DNA from 4 places in the Rahnella sp. BIGb0236 genome. Region 3 is predicted to be linked to each of the others. Evidence: predicted binding sites of a transcription regulator. Region 3 holds the regulator's gene; each other region holds the start of a gene.

Region 1 (3,212 bases), on a different contig from region 3:
AACTCGCCGATCGCGGTTATGTGCTGGAGAACGGTCATGTGGTACTGGAAGATACCGGCGCGGCCTTGCTGGCGAACGAAGCGGTGCGTGCGGCCTATCTCGGCGCATAAAGTGGCTTCACATTTTAAAAATCTGTGATAAATCTGGTAAACCGCACGGCAAGCGCTTTGCGGTTTTTATTTTGTCTATAAATTAACATCTCTTACATTCGTATAACTTTGCACATCATCAGGAACATGTCATGAACACAGAAGGTTTACTCGCCGCCCGTATGGTCAGGCTCAAAAGTTCAGCCATCCGGGAATTGCTGAAACACAGCAAGATGGAAGGCGTTATTTCGCTGGCGGGTGGTATTCCTTCTTCGGCGCTTTTTGATTTCGACGGTCTGCGTGAAGCCACCCAACTGGCGATTACCGAACAACCGGAACACGCATTCCAGTATGGTCTGACCGAAGGCAGTTATACGCTGCGTGAGCGTATTGCTGAGCTTTGTCAGCAACGTGGCGTGGTCGCAAGCCCGGACGATATCGTGGTCACCGCAGGCTCCCAGCAGGCGCTGGATCTGGTGATGCGCGCCGTGGTGAACCCGGATGACATTTTCGTGGTGGAACGCCCGACCTATCTGGCGGCGTTACAGACGCTGGAACTGGCTGAAGCCAAACTGCTGTCCGTCGGTTCTGACGGCGACGGCATGATTGTCGACGAACTGGCGGAACTGCTGAAAACGCAGAAAATCAAAGGTGTGTATCTGGTGCCCACGTTCGGCAACCCGAGCGGTGTGACCCTGAGCCGCGCCCGTCGTGAGCAACTGGTGAAACTGGCGGCAGAGCATGAATTCCTGATCGTCGAAGATGACCCGTACGGCGAACTGCGATTCACCGATGAACGCCAGCCGACGCTGTTCGAGCTGTCGAAGGCGCTGTTCGGTCACGCGGAGAACATCATCTACACCTCGACGTTCTCCAAAATTCTGGCACCGGGCCTGCGTCTGGGCTGGGTAATTATGCCTGACTGGTTGCTGCATAAAGTCGCCATCATCAAACAGGCTGCGGATCTGCACGCCAGCGCGCTGTCGCAGACTATCGCGGAATACTATCTCGGTCTGGGTCGTCTGCCGAAGCAGATCGAAACCATCCGTGCGGCGTACAAAAAGAAATGTCAGATCATGGCCGGACTGCTGGAAAGCGAACTGGGCGATGTGCTGACCTTTGAATACCCGAAAGGCGGTATGTTCCTGTGGGCGCGCTTCCGCGAACCGCGTAACTGCGCGGAGTGGATGAAAAAGACGCTGGAGCAGGGCGTGGTGTTTGTGCCGGGCGAATTTTTCTACGCCGATAACCCTGACCACTCGACCTTCCGTCTCTCCTTCGCCACCGCGACGGAAGAACAAATGCACGAGGCGGTCGCCCGTCTGAAACGCGCACTGTAATTCCTCTTTTTCGTCTTCCCTGAGGCGCATCGTTAACCCGATGCGCCTTATTTTTTGCCATCTGTTCGTCACCTGCACTTCATGCTGCTGTCACTTCATTGTCATTTAACGGTTATTTTTCTGTCATTTAGCCGTGTCATTTTACCAGCGATTAAAAACGTTTCTTAACATCCATTATTTCTCTGCACTTGCAGCACACCAGCAGAATTCAGGAGACAGGCATGTTCATCAACCTCAAAAAAACGGTCATCGGCACCGCGCTGACGCTGGCTTTCAGCGCCAATGCATTCGCTGTGACAGAAATTCCTTTCTGGCACTCAATGGACGGCGAATTAGGCAAAGAAGTGAACTCGCTGGCCGACCGTTTTAACCAGACGCACCCTGATGTCAAAATCGTGCCTGTCTATAAAGGCAAATACGACGAAAGTCTGGCGGCCGGTATCGCGGCATACCGTACCGGTAATGCTCCGGCGATTTTGCAGGTTTACGAAGTGGGCACCGCGACCATGATGGCCAGCAAAGCCATCAAACCGGTTTACGAAGTGTTCAGCGATGCAGGCATTAAAGAAGACGTTTCTCAGTTTGTGCCGACCGTTTCCGGTTATTACTCCGATTCCAAAGGCCGTCTGCTGTCGCAGCCTTTCAACAGCTCCACGCCGGTGCTGTATTACAACAAAGATGCCTTTAAGAAAGCCGGTCTTAACCCGGATCAGCCGCCAAAAACCTGGCAGGACATGGCCGCGTATACCGAGAAACTGCGTGAAGCGGGCATGAAATGTGGTTACGCCAGTGGCTGGCAGGGTTGGATCCAGATTGAGAATTTCAGCGCCTGGCACGGTCTGCCAATCGCCACCAAAAACAACGGTTTCGATGGCACCGATGCGGTACTGGAATTCAACAAACCCGAGCAAATCAAGCACATTCAGATGCTGGAAGACATGAACAAAAAAGGTGATTTCACCTATTTTGGTCGTAAAGATGAATCCACTGCCAAGTTTTACAACGGCGATTGTGCGATGACCACCGCGTCTTCCGGTTCGCTGGCGGATATCCGTCAGTATTCCAAATTCAACTACGGCGTGGGCATGATGCCTTACGACGCGGACATCAAAGGCGCGCCACAAAACGCCATCATCGGCGGTGCAAGCCTGTGGGTGATGAACGGCAAAGACAAAGACACCTACAAAGGCGTTGCCGAATTCCTGCAATTCCTGACCACGCCGGAAATCGCCGCCGAATGGCATCAGAAAACCGGTTATCTGCCGGTCACCACGGCGGCGTATGAGCTGACCAAAAAAGACGGCTTCTACGAGAAAAACCCGGGTTCTGACGTTGCTACCCGCCAGATGCTGAACAAGCCACCGTTACCGTTCACCAAAGGTCTGCGTCTGGGCAACATGCCGCAGATCCGTACCATCGTGGATGAAGAACTGGAAAGCGTGTGGAGCGGCAAGAAAACGGCTAAAGAAGCGTTAGACACTGCAGTACAGCGCGGGAATTTGTTACTCCGTCGCTTCGAAGCTTCTACTAAGTAAGTCGGCTACTGCGCTTTGCCAGTCTGGGATTGGGCAGTGCTCGCTCTCCTCATGGACTTTGTGTCCACTCCGGGAGCTGTGCGCTGTCCGCACCCAGTCTGGCTTCGCTCGCTACGCCTCATCCGGAGTAGCCTGCCTTTTGTCATCGCATTAACGAGTAAACCATCATGAGTTCACACCGTCCCGGTTTTGGTTGCAGCTGGTTGCCCTACGCGCTGGTGTTGCCGCAGCTGTTAATCACCGCGATA
Region 2 (3,212 bases), on a different contig from region 3:
GTCTGCCGTGACTTTCAGGATGAACGGCGTTTTGATGGTCATGCCGGAGAACGTGAACGTGTTGTCTTTGGTGTTCACCGCGTAATGATTAATGCTGTTCGGGAAGCCCCACTGTTTGATGACCGCCGGTTTCCAGGCATTCACTTTGTCATCGATATTCAGGAACTGTGCGGTCATGGAGGTTGCAGACACACCACTGCGGCCCAGACCGATGTAGTTATCGCCGCCCATCATATCCAGCACCGTCGCGCCGTTATCCAGCGTGCTGCGTTTCGCGCCATTCTGATCGCCGACCGGATGACGCCCATCGAGCACGAAGAACAGGTCTTTGCGGTTTTCTTTGGTCAGAATGCTGTAAGCCGTGTTGTTCATCGCCAGATGATCGGATGACACCACAATGATGGTGTTATCAAAATAACCGGACTTTTTAATCTTATCGATAAACGCGGCAATCAGTTCCTGACTACAGGAAACCGCACTCAGCGACTGATTGGCTTTTCCGTTCACTTTATATTCCTTGCGGGTACAACCGCGCGAAATAAAGCCGTCCGGATGATGGGTATCGACGGTCAGCGTGAACAGTGAGAATGGTTTGCCTTCCTGACTCAGCGTCACGAATTTTTTGTACACCTCATCCAGCAGGGTATCGTCATACCAGCCCCAGTCATTTTTGTATGACGGATCCGCGACGGTCGGACGCAATTCGTTGTAGCCATAAAGATGGTCAAAACCATGGGATTTCAGGAAGGTGCCTTTACCGGCAAACGCCAGCTCTGCGCCCTGATAGAAGTAGTTGGTGTAGCCTGCGCCTTTGAGCACATCGCCAAGACAAACGTTTTCAGGGTAGAAGGTCGCCAGTGCGCTGGAGGCATTGCCATCAAACGGCGCAAACAGCGGGATCCCACACTGCGAAGCCACCATACCTGCGATGGTATAACCGGTGCCCGGCAGCTGTTTGGTATTGGTGAAATCGGTGCTTTGCGCTTTATGACGGCTTAATTCCGTGGTCAGCCCCGGAAATACTTTATCGTCAAAATAAGTGCGCTCCAGACTTTCGCCATAGATATAAACCAGATTCGGTTTTTTCGCGCCTTTAATAATTTTTTCCGGCACTTTGTAATAGGTATCGAAATCTGCGCCGTTGCCGGTGATTTGCGTTTTCACCAGACGGGAAATGTTCTGGAATGCCTGCGTGGATCCCACCGAGAAGACCGCCAGCACCACCGCCAGTACGCTGTACACCACGCTGCTGTTCTTCGCGCGACGTTGTCTGAGGCACCACGCCAGCAAGGTGAAGACGGCGATAAGTCCGGCCAGTAAGCCGATGAACGGTAAGATGTATTTGTTCAGCCCCGCGCCTTTCAGGCTGCTGGTGACGGTATATAACACCGCATCAGTGATACCTTCACCGGTGAAGTAATTGCTGCCAATCAGGATGACGTTGAGGATGACGTATAGCCCGAGGAAAAACAGCACCAGCGAAAACCAGACACGGCTGGCCGACGCCCGGGTGACGTATAAAAAAATAGAGGAAAGAAATAAAACAAAAGAAAATATCTCAGAAGCCATTTCAGCACCCTGTCTGATTAAACAATAAACTCAACGACCCAATTCTGCTGTTTTGAGAGCAGCGCCGACGGTTCAACTCATCGAGCGAATGACCCGTTAGTCATTCACTTCATCCTTGAGACAGGAAAATTCATGCCAAAAACGGATAGCGCTATATAGCCTGTTGAACCTGTGAGGGTCAACGTCCTAACCCTGATTCAGGTCACTGATTTGCCCTATAAAACTGACATTTTACAAATTATTGACGGCTAATTTCGCATGATAACTCAGAAATTTAACTTTATAGTCACCTTTCTGTAAGAAATGCATGATAGCTGAATACTGTGGGAGAAATGTGGAGGGAGATCGGAAATGATGAAATTCAGAATAATTCCTTTCAGGTGCCACCCGCTGCCCCCGCCAAATTAATGGCAGTTGCAGCAAGGCGGCAGGGGATCAGATCCCGCCTAAGTAGGCCTTGCGGACTTCCTGATTATGTAAAAGTTCTTCCCCGGAACCACTCAGCCGGATCTGTCCGTTGACCATCACATAGCCGCGATCAGACAGCTTCAGCGCATGATGGGCATTTTGCTCGACCAGAAAAATGGTCATGCCGCTTTTGGCAAGTTCACGCAGCGTCTGGAATATCTGTTTAACGATAATCGGTGCCAGCCCGAGACTGGGTTCATCGAGCAGTAACAGTTTCGGACGGCTCATCAGCGCGCGGGCAATCGCCAGCATTTGCTGCTCACCGCCGGACATGGTCATCGCCCGTTGTTTACGGCGTTCTTTCAGACGCGGGAACAAATCAAACATGGTTTGCAGATCTTCCGCAGCGTATTTGTTGCCGACGGGAATGGTGCCCATCAGCAGGTTTTCTTCCACGGTCATATCCGGGAAAACACGCCGCCCTTCCGGCGACTGTGCAATGCCTGCCGAGGCCACAAAGTGCGTCGATTTACGGCTGATATCCTCGCCGCGAAACAGGATCTGCCCGCTGTGCAGGCGGGGCTGTCCAAATATCGACATCAGCAGCGTCGATTTTCCGGCACCGTTCGCACCAATCAGCGCCACGGTTTCCCCCTGGTTCACCTGCAAAGACACCTGTTGCAGCGCCTGGATCGCGCCGTAATACACATTCACATCACGAAATTCCAGCATGGCGTCACTCATAAGCTGACCTCTTCGTCTTCATCAGCACCGAGATACGCGGCAATGACTTTCTCATCGTTCTGAATCGCCTGCGGCCCCCCTTCGGCAATCACATCGCCGTGATCAAGCACGATAATATGATCCGAAATCTCCATCACCATGCCCATATCATGTTCAATCAGCAGCACGGTGATGTCGTGATGATCGCGCAGGAAGCGGATAATTTTGCTCAGCGTGCGGGTTTCTACCGGATTCAGTCCGGCGGCTGGTTCATCGAGGCAGATCATTTCCGGCGCGGTACACATCGCGCGGGCAATCTCCAGACGGCGCTGCTGGCCGTACGACATTTCCCCCGCCAGCCGGTTGGCGCAGTCCACCAGCTCCACCACTTCAAGCCAGTAAAATGCCCGGTCCAGTGCCTGATTTTCGGCACGGCGATAGCCCGGCGTATTGAGCACGCCGGCAATCAGATTACGGTTGGTCTGCATGTGTTGCGCCACCAGCAGGTTTTC
Region 3 (3,212 bases):
GGCTCGGCGGTGAAGTCAATTTTCCATTCGCCTTCCAGCGAATTCAGGTTTTTTAAACGCAGGCTGAGAATTTTCATTGTGCGCTGTCCTCCGCGTTCTGACCGCTGGTGACCTGTTCAACCACCTGCGCAAATAAGGTACGCATCCGCGCCTGACGCGGTTCATCGGGATCGGGTTCCAGCGCCAGCCGCCGTTCAAAGACATCGCCGACGCTCAGTTCGCTGAGGGTTTCTTTTTCCTGTTGCTCAATGCGGTTGATGCGCTGTTCTTTGCTGCGGCGTAACAGCACCACTTCTACCGGTAAATCTGCCGTCAGCGCCTGAATACGTCGCTGAATATCGCTGAGATAATCCTGCGTGGAGACTTCAATATCCAGCCAGACGGGTTTTGCCGGATCGCCGCCTTCGAACTGTTTCAGTTGCTTTTCAATCTCCGCCAGCGAGCCTTTGATGATCTGCATCGGCTGGAAAACCGGGATTTCCAGCGTCTCGATGGCGTTGAGTGTCGCACCCTCGAAATCAAGCAGATAGACGCTTTTGGCCTTGCTCAGCTCGTCAAAACTCAGGGCAATCGGCGAGCCGCTGTAGCGGATATGGTCGGTTTTGGCGACGCACTGCGCGCGGTGAATATGGCCGAGTGCCACATAATCGACTGGCGGGAAAGCCTGTGCCGGAAACGCATCGAGCGTGCCTATATAAATGTCGCGCACGGAATCGGAGGTGCTGACGCCGACGGTGGTCAGATGGCCGGTGGCAATCACGGGCAGCGGTACGCCCAGTTCATCGCGTTTCGCCTGCGCGGCCTGCCACAGCGCGTCATAATGGGCGGCAATGGCTTCCTGTAATGCCAGCTGTTTGTCGCTGCCGGATTGTCCGGCCTGACTGGCAAGCAAATCACGCGGACGTAAAAACGGAATGGCACACAGCACCGCGCCGGGCGTTCCGTCGCGCTGACGGAGCACTAAAATTTGTTCCGCCAGGTTTTCACCCACGGTGGCAATCACCCGGGTATTCAGACAGGAAAGCAGTTCGCGGGATTCGTTGAGCGTGGCGACAGAATCGTGATTACCGGCCAGCACCACCAGCTGGCAGCCGGTTTGTTGTAATTCCACCACGAAGCGGTTATACAATTCGCGGGCATAACTGGGCGGTGATCCGGTATCGAAAATATCCCCCGCGACAATCACGGCATCGACCTGATGTTGCTGCACCTGACCGGTCAGCCAGCGCAAAAATGCCTGATGTTCGGCAGCGCGGCTTTTGGTAAAAAAGTACTGGCCGAGGTGCCAGTCTGACGTGTGGATCAGGCGCATGAGACTCCCGTATGGATCCTGGATGACAACGATGGGGCAAAGTATAAACGTCGGCGGGGGACGCTGTCCCCGATAAATCAGACCAATTTCAGCAAGATGCCCGCTAAATAGAAGAAATGTCTCTGTCATATTTGACTGTAATGAACCATCCTTTCTATTCATAAATCTGTCACAAAACTGACGCATAATGGCGCCCGCAATCAAATAAAAGATCGCTAACCTATTGGCAGGACCTACGATGGCTAGACGTATATTGGTGGTTGAAGACGAAGCTCCAATCCGTGAAATGGTGTGTTTTGTACTGGAACAGAATGGCTATCAGGCAGTAGAAGCTGAGGATTTTGATTCAGCGATCGGGCAGCTTGTTGAACCTTACCCTGAACTGATCCTGCTTGACTGGATGTTACCCGGCGGTTCCGGTATTCAGTTTATTAAACACCTGAAACGTGAAGCCCTGACCCGCGAAATCCCGGTGATGATGCTGACCGCGCGCGGTGAAGAAGAAGATCGGGTGCGCGGCCTCGAAGTCGGTGCCGATGATTACATCACCAAACCGTTTTCTCCGAAAGAACTGGTTGCCCGCATTAAAGCCGTGATGCGCCGCATCTCGCCAATGGCGGTAGAAGAAGTGATCGACATGCAGGGTTTAAGCCTGGATCCGTCGTCTCACCGTGTGATGGCCAACGAGCAGGCGCTCGATATGGGGCCGACAGAATTTAAATTATTACACTTCTTTATGACGCACTCCGAACGTGTTTACAGCCGCGAGCAGTTGCTGAATAACGTCTGGGGCACTAACGTTTATGTGGAAGATCGCACGGTTGACGTGCATATTCGTCGTTTGCGTAAGGCGCTGGAAACCAGTGGACATGACAGAATGATCCAGACTGTTCGCGGTACCGGATACCGTTTTTCAACGCGTTATTGAGCCCTCACAGCGGAGAATCTGTGTGCTAGAACGTTTGTCATGGAAACGGCTGGCAGGTGAATTTTTTCTCTTTTGCCTGCCCGCGTTAATCCTCGGTATCTTCGTCGGCCATTTTGGCTGGCTCCTCTTTGTGTCGCTGATGGCGGCACTGGGCTGGAATTATTACAACCAGCTGAAACTTTCTCACTGGCTGTGGCTCGACCGCAGCATTACCCCGCCGAATGGCCGCTGGAGCTGGGAGCCGCTGTTTTACGGCCTGAACCAGATGCAGATGCGTAACCGGCGTCGGCGTCGCGAATTAGGCCAGCTCATCAAGCGTTTTCGCAGCGGTGCCGAATCGTTGCCGGACGCCGTGGTGCTCACGACCGAAGAAGGCAATATTTTCTGGTGTAACGGACTGGCTCAGGATTTGCTCGGTTTCCGCTGGCCGGAAGATAACGGCCAGCACATCTTTAACCTGCTGCGTTATCCGGAGTTCCGGCTGTGGATCCAGACCCGTGATTTCAGCCGCGCCCTGAATCTGCAACTCAATAATGAGCATTACGTCGAGTTTCGCGTCATGCCCTATTCCGAAGGGCAACTGCTGATGGTGGCGCGCGACGTCACGCAGATGCGCCAGCTCGAAGGCGCACGGCGTAACTTTTTCGCCAACGTCAGTCATGAACTGCGAACCCCGCTGACGGTATTGCAGGGTTATCTGGAAATGATGGAAGACGCCAAGCTGGAAGAACCGTTTCGCAGCAAAGCGCTGGATACCATGCAGGAACAGACGCGGCGGATGGACGGGCTGGTGAAACAGCTGCTGACGCTGTCGAAAATTGAAGCCTCAGCGAATATCGATTTGCACGAGAAAGTCGATATTCCGCTGATGCTCGGCATGCTGGAACGTGAAGTGCAAACGCTCAGCAACGGCAGGCATGACGTGGTGTTCCGGGTAAACGACAAGCTGAAAGTGTTCGGCAACGAAGATCA
Region 4 (3,212 bases), on a different contig from region 3:
GTACGTGGATCACCACGAACAACATCACGCCGCTCATCGCGAAAAAGTGCACATAGCGGGCGATATCAAAGCCGCCAAACAGCCACACCAGCCCGCTGAACTGCACCGGTTTCCAGATGGATAATCCTGACAGCACCAGTAACAGACCGAGCAACAACACGCCGCTGTACATCAGTTTTTGTACTGCGTTGTACTGCCCCAGCTTGTGCGGCAGTGTAAAGGTCAGTGCGCGAACGGTATCGCGCCAGACGCTACGCGGCGTAAAGGGGAAAAAGTCTCGCCGGAAATGCCCGCTGAACATCCCCCACACCAGATAAAACACGGCGTTGGCTGCCATCAGCCACATCACCGCCAGATGCCAGGCAATGTTGCCGCCCAGCCAGCCGCCCAGCGTGGTGTTTTGCGGGAAGGTAAACGCAAAAATCGGGTCAGCGTTATAAATGCCCCAGCCACTCATCACCATGCCGGTCATGGCCAGCACATTAATCCAGTGACAAATGCGGACCGGCCAGGCATGGATCCGGCGTTTACGTGGTGAAGAAGGCTGAGGTTTCACGGGTTATCTCCTGTTACGCAGCGGATTACATCGGTGGCGCGATGCCGTCTTTACCGGCGGCAATACCCCGTGCGACCAGCGCACCTTTGTCATCTTTCATCGCAAACAGCACGATTTTTGTGCCCGGTTTCAGCAGGCTGCGGTCGCCCGGTGCCAGCAGAACCACCGGGACATCGTCCGGCACGACCACGGTTTTCTCGGCGTCATGGTATTTCACGGTCAGCGTGCGGCCATTGCTGTTCACCAGCTTGCCGACGGTGCCGTTGGTCATGGTGTTGATTTTGCCGTCCGGCGATTCAAACGGATTGAAGCCTTCACCGCTGCCGCGCAGGCTTGGCGCGAAGACATGCACTTCCAGCGCTTTCAGTGTGCCGTTGGCTTGTGGCACGGCGGCTGTCCCGATAAAGCTGTCGGCTTTGATATCGCTGATTTCGCCTTTGGTCACCGCATTGATTTTGGTCTGATCGGTGAGCTTAACGTCGAGCTTTTCGCCCTGGCGGGTAGTGATTTGTACCGATGAGTCATTAACTGAATCAATGGTTCCGCGTGTGGGTTTAATCACATTATCGGCGGCAAAGGCCGGGGACATTCCGCTGCACATCAGCAGGGAACCCAGTAACAGACCAGCGAGACGTGTAGGTGTATTCATGATGAGATCTCCATTTTACAGCGTTATTTCATTAGGTTAAGTGAATCACTGAAGCTGCCAGTGACGAATAACTTCCTTAAGAGTGGACGATAAACCGGGATTGGCTGATGACAAATTGATGACAAAATTGTCATCAAAGGTGTCTGATGAAACTGATAAACTTCCGGTGAATCATTCTTTAGGTGAATGGTCATGCGGCACTGAGGGCCTGAATGCGAATACTGGTAATTGAAGATGATGTCAGTACAGGCGACTACCTGAAAAAAGGGCTGACGGAAGCCGGTTACAGCGTGGATCTGGCGCGTAACGGTGCCGACGGGTTGTTTCTGGCGCTGGAAGAGGGTTACGACACGGTGATCCTCGACGTGATGCTGCCGGGGCTGGACGGCTGGCAGGTGATGGAAGTCCTGCGGAAAAAAAGCGACGTGCCGGTGCTGTTTCTGACCGCACGCGATGAAGTGCAGGATCGTATTCACGGGCTGGAACTGGGCGCTGACGATTATCTGATTAAACCGTTCTCCTTCACCGAGCTGGTGTTGCGTATCCGCACCTTGCTGCGCCGTCCGGCAGCGCGGGAGCCGGATATCTATTCTGTCGCCGACCTGCATCTTGATGTGCTGCGCCGCAGGGTGACGCGTCAGGATCAGACCATCGCGCTGACCAACAAAGAGTTCATGTTGTTGCAATTGCTGATGCGCCGCGAAGGCGAAGTGCTGTCGCGCACCATGATCGCCTCACAGGTCTGGGATATGAATTTCGACAGCGATACCAATGTGGTCGACGTCGCCATCAAGCGTCTGCGCGCCAAAGTTGACCGCACCTTTGAGGTGAAACTGATCCATACCGTACGTGGCATCGGCTACGTTTGCGAAGTGCGCCATGACTGATCGCCCGTCTGCCGGTCGCCCGGAACGCGCCATGTCGCTGACCCTGCGCGCCACCTTACTTTTCGCGCTGATCGCCTCGCTGGTGGTCAGTGCCGTGGGGTTTTATCTTTATTACTCGATAGATAAAGAACTGATGCGCCGCGCGGATTATCAGGTCAGCGGACGCGTGCAGTATTTCCGCCATCTGCTGGCGAACGAATTCCCGCTGTCGCAGCTGAGCCGCAATCCGGGGCTGTTTGAAAATATGCTCGGGAACGAACGCGATATCCTGACGTTCGGGCTGAGCAATGAAAAACCGCTGATCAACGTCAATCCCTCCCGGCTGGATTTGCCGCCGGTCGCGGCGGTGGCAGACGGCCAGCCGCTGACGCTGAAGACTGTGCATCAACTGACCGCGCCCGACGGGACGCCGGTACGTTTTGCCCGCGCGGCGGTAAAAATGGAAGACGGGCGGACGGTTGAAATTACCGGTGCGCATTTCATGACGGAAGAATCACGCCTGTTACAGACCTTCCGCTGGGAAATTATCGGCGCGGTGCTGTTCGCGTATCTGCTGATTGCCGGACTCGGCTATCTGGTGATCCGCCGCGGACTGCGGCCGCTGCGCCATATGGCGCATGAGGCAACGCAGATCCATCCGGCCAGTTTGTCCACGCGGCTGACGGCAGCAAAAGCGCCGCAGGAATTGCAGCAACTGATTTATTCCTTTAATGACATGCTGGACCGGCTGGCAGAAGGCTATCAGCGGCTGACGCAGTTTTCCGCCGATCTGGCGCATGAGATCCGCACGCCCGTGGGGGCGCTGATGGGGCACTGTCAGGTGGCGCTTTATCAGCCACGCACGGTGGAAGAATACGAAACGCTGCTGGCGAACAATATGGAAGAGCTGGAGCGCATTTCGCGCATGGTGGAAAACATCCTGTTTCTGGCGCGGGCCTCCGACGCGCGGTCTGTTCTGACCATTACCGCCATAGATGTGTCCACGGAAATGACCCGCATTCAGGACTATTTTGAGGGGCTGGCCGAGGAGCGCGAGATGACGCTGGACAGTAAAGGGGCGGGCGTGCTGTACGCCGATGCCATTTTGTTCCAGCGCGCGCTCAGCAATCTGGTGGCTAAC

The links. The regulator PhoB, encoded in region 3, activates phosphate uptake and scavenging genes when phosphate is short. The targets are predictions, from matches to a motif close to CTGTCATAAAACTGNCNNAT.
Region 1: the regulator PhoB is predicted to act here: its motif matches at 1,517-1,536, upstream of ugpB (sn-glycerol-3-phosphate ABC transporter substrate-binding protein UgpB).
Region 2: the regulator PhoB is predicted to act here: its motif matches at 1,782-1,801, upstream of opgB (phosphatidylglycerol--membrane-oligosaccharide glycerophosphotransferase).
Region 4: the regulator PhoB is predicted to act here: its motif matches at 1,311-1,330, upstream of EDF78_RS09505 (heavy metal response regulator transcription factor).

Annotation. Positions count from the first base shown of each region.
Region 1 is NZ_SOAO01000017.1:44,799-48,010, reverse strand. It holds gene livF (high-affinity branched-chain amino acid ABC transporter ATP-binding protein LivF) at 1-110, shown strand, start outside; gene EDF78_RS23200 (PLP-dependent aminotransferase family protein) at 242-1,429, shown strand; gene ugpB (sn-glycerol-3-phosphate ABC transporter substrate-binding protein UgpB) at 1,651-2,964, shown strand; gene ugpA (sn-glycerol-3-phosphate ABC transporter permease UgpA) at 3,132-3,212, shown strand, end outside.
Region 2 is NZ_SOAO01000008.1:115,741-118,952, forward strand. It holds gene opgB (phosphatidylglycerol--membrane-oligosaccharide glycerophosphotransferase) at 1-1,569, opposite strand, end outside; gene EDF78_RS16870 (ABC transporter ATP-binding protein) at 2,005-2,721, opposite strand; gene EDF78_RS16875 (ATP-binding cassette domain-containing protein) at 2,718-3,212, opposite strand, start outside.
Region 3 is NZ_SOAO01000002.1:618,322-621,533, reverse strand. It holds gene sbcC (exonuclease subunit SbcC) at 1-77, opposite strand, end outside; gene sbcD (exonuclease subunit SbcD) at 74-1,312, opposite strand; gene phoB (phosphate response regulator transcription factor PhoB) at 1,551-2,240, shown strand; gene phoR (phosphate regulon sensor histidine kinase PhoR) at 2,263-3,212, shown strand, end outside.
Region 4 is NZ_SOAO01000003.1:583,346-586,557, forward strand. It holds gene EDF78_RS09495 (cytochrome b/b6 domain-containing protein) at 1-556, opposite strand, end outside; gene EDF78_RS09500 (hypothetical protein) at 582-1,205, opposite strand; gene EDF78_RS09505 (heavy metal response regulator transcription factor) at 1,418-2,092, shown strand; gene EDF78_RS09510 (heavy metal sensor histidine kinase) at 2,085-3,212, shown strand, end outside.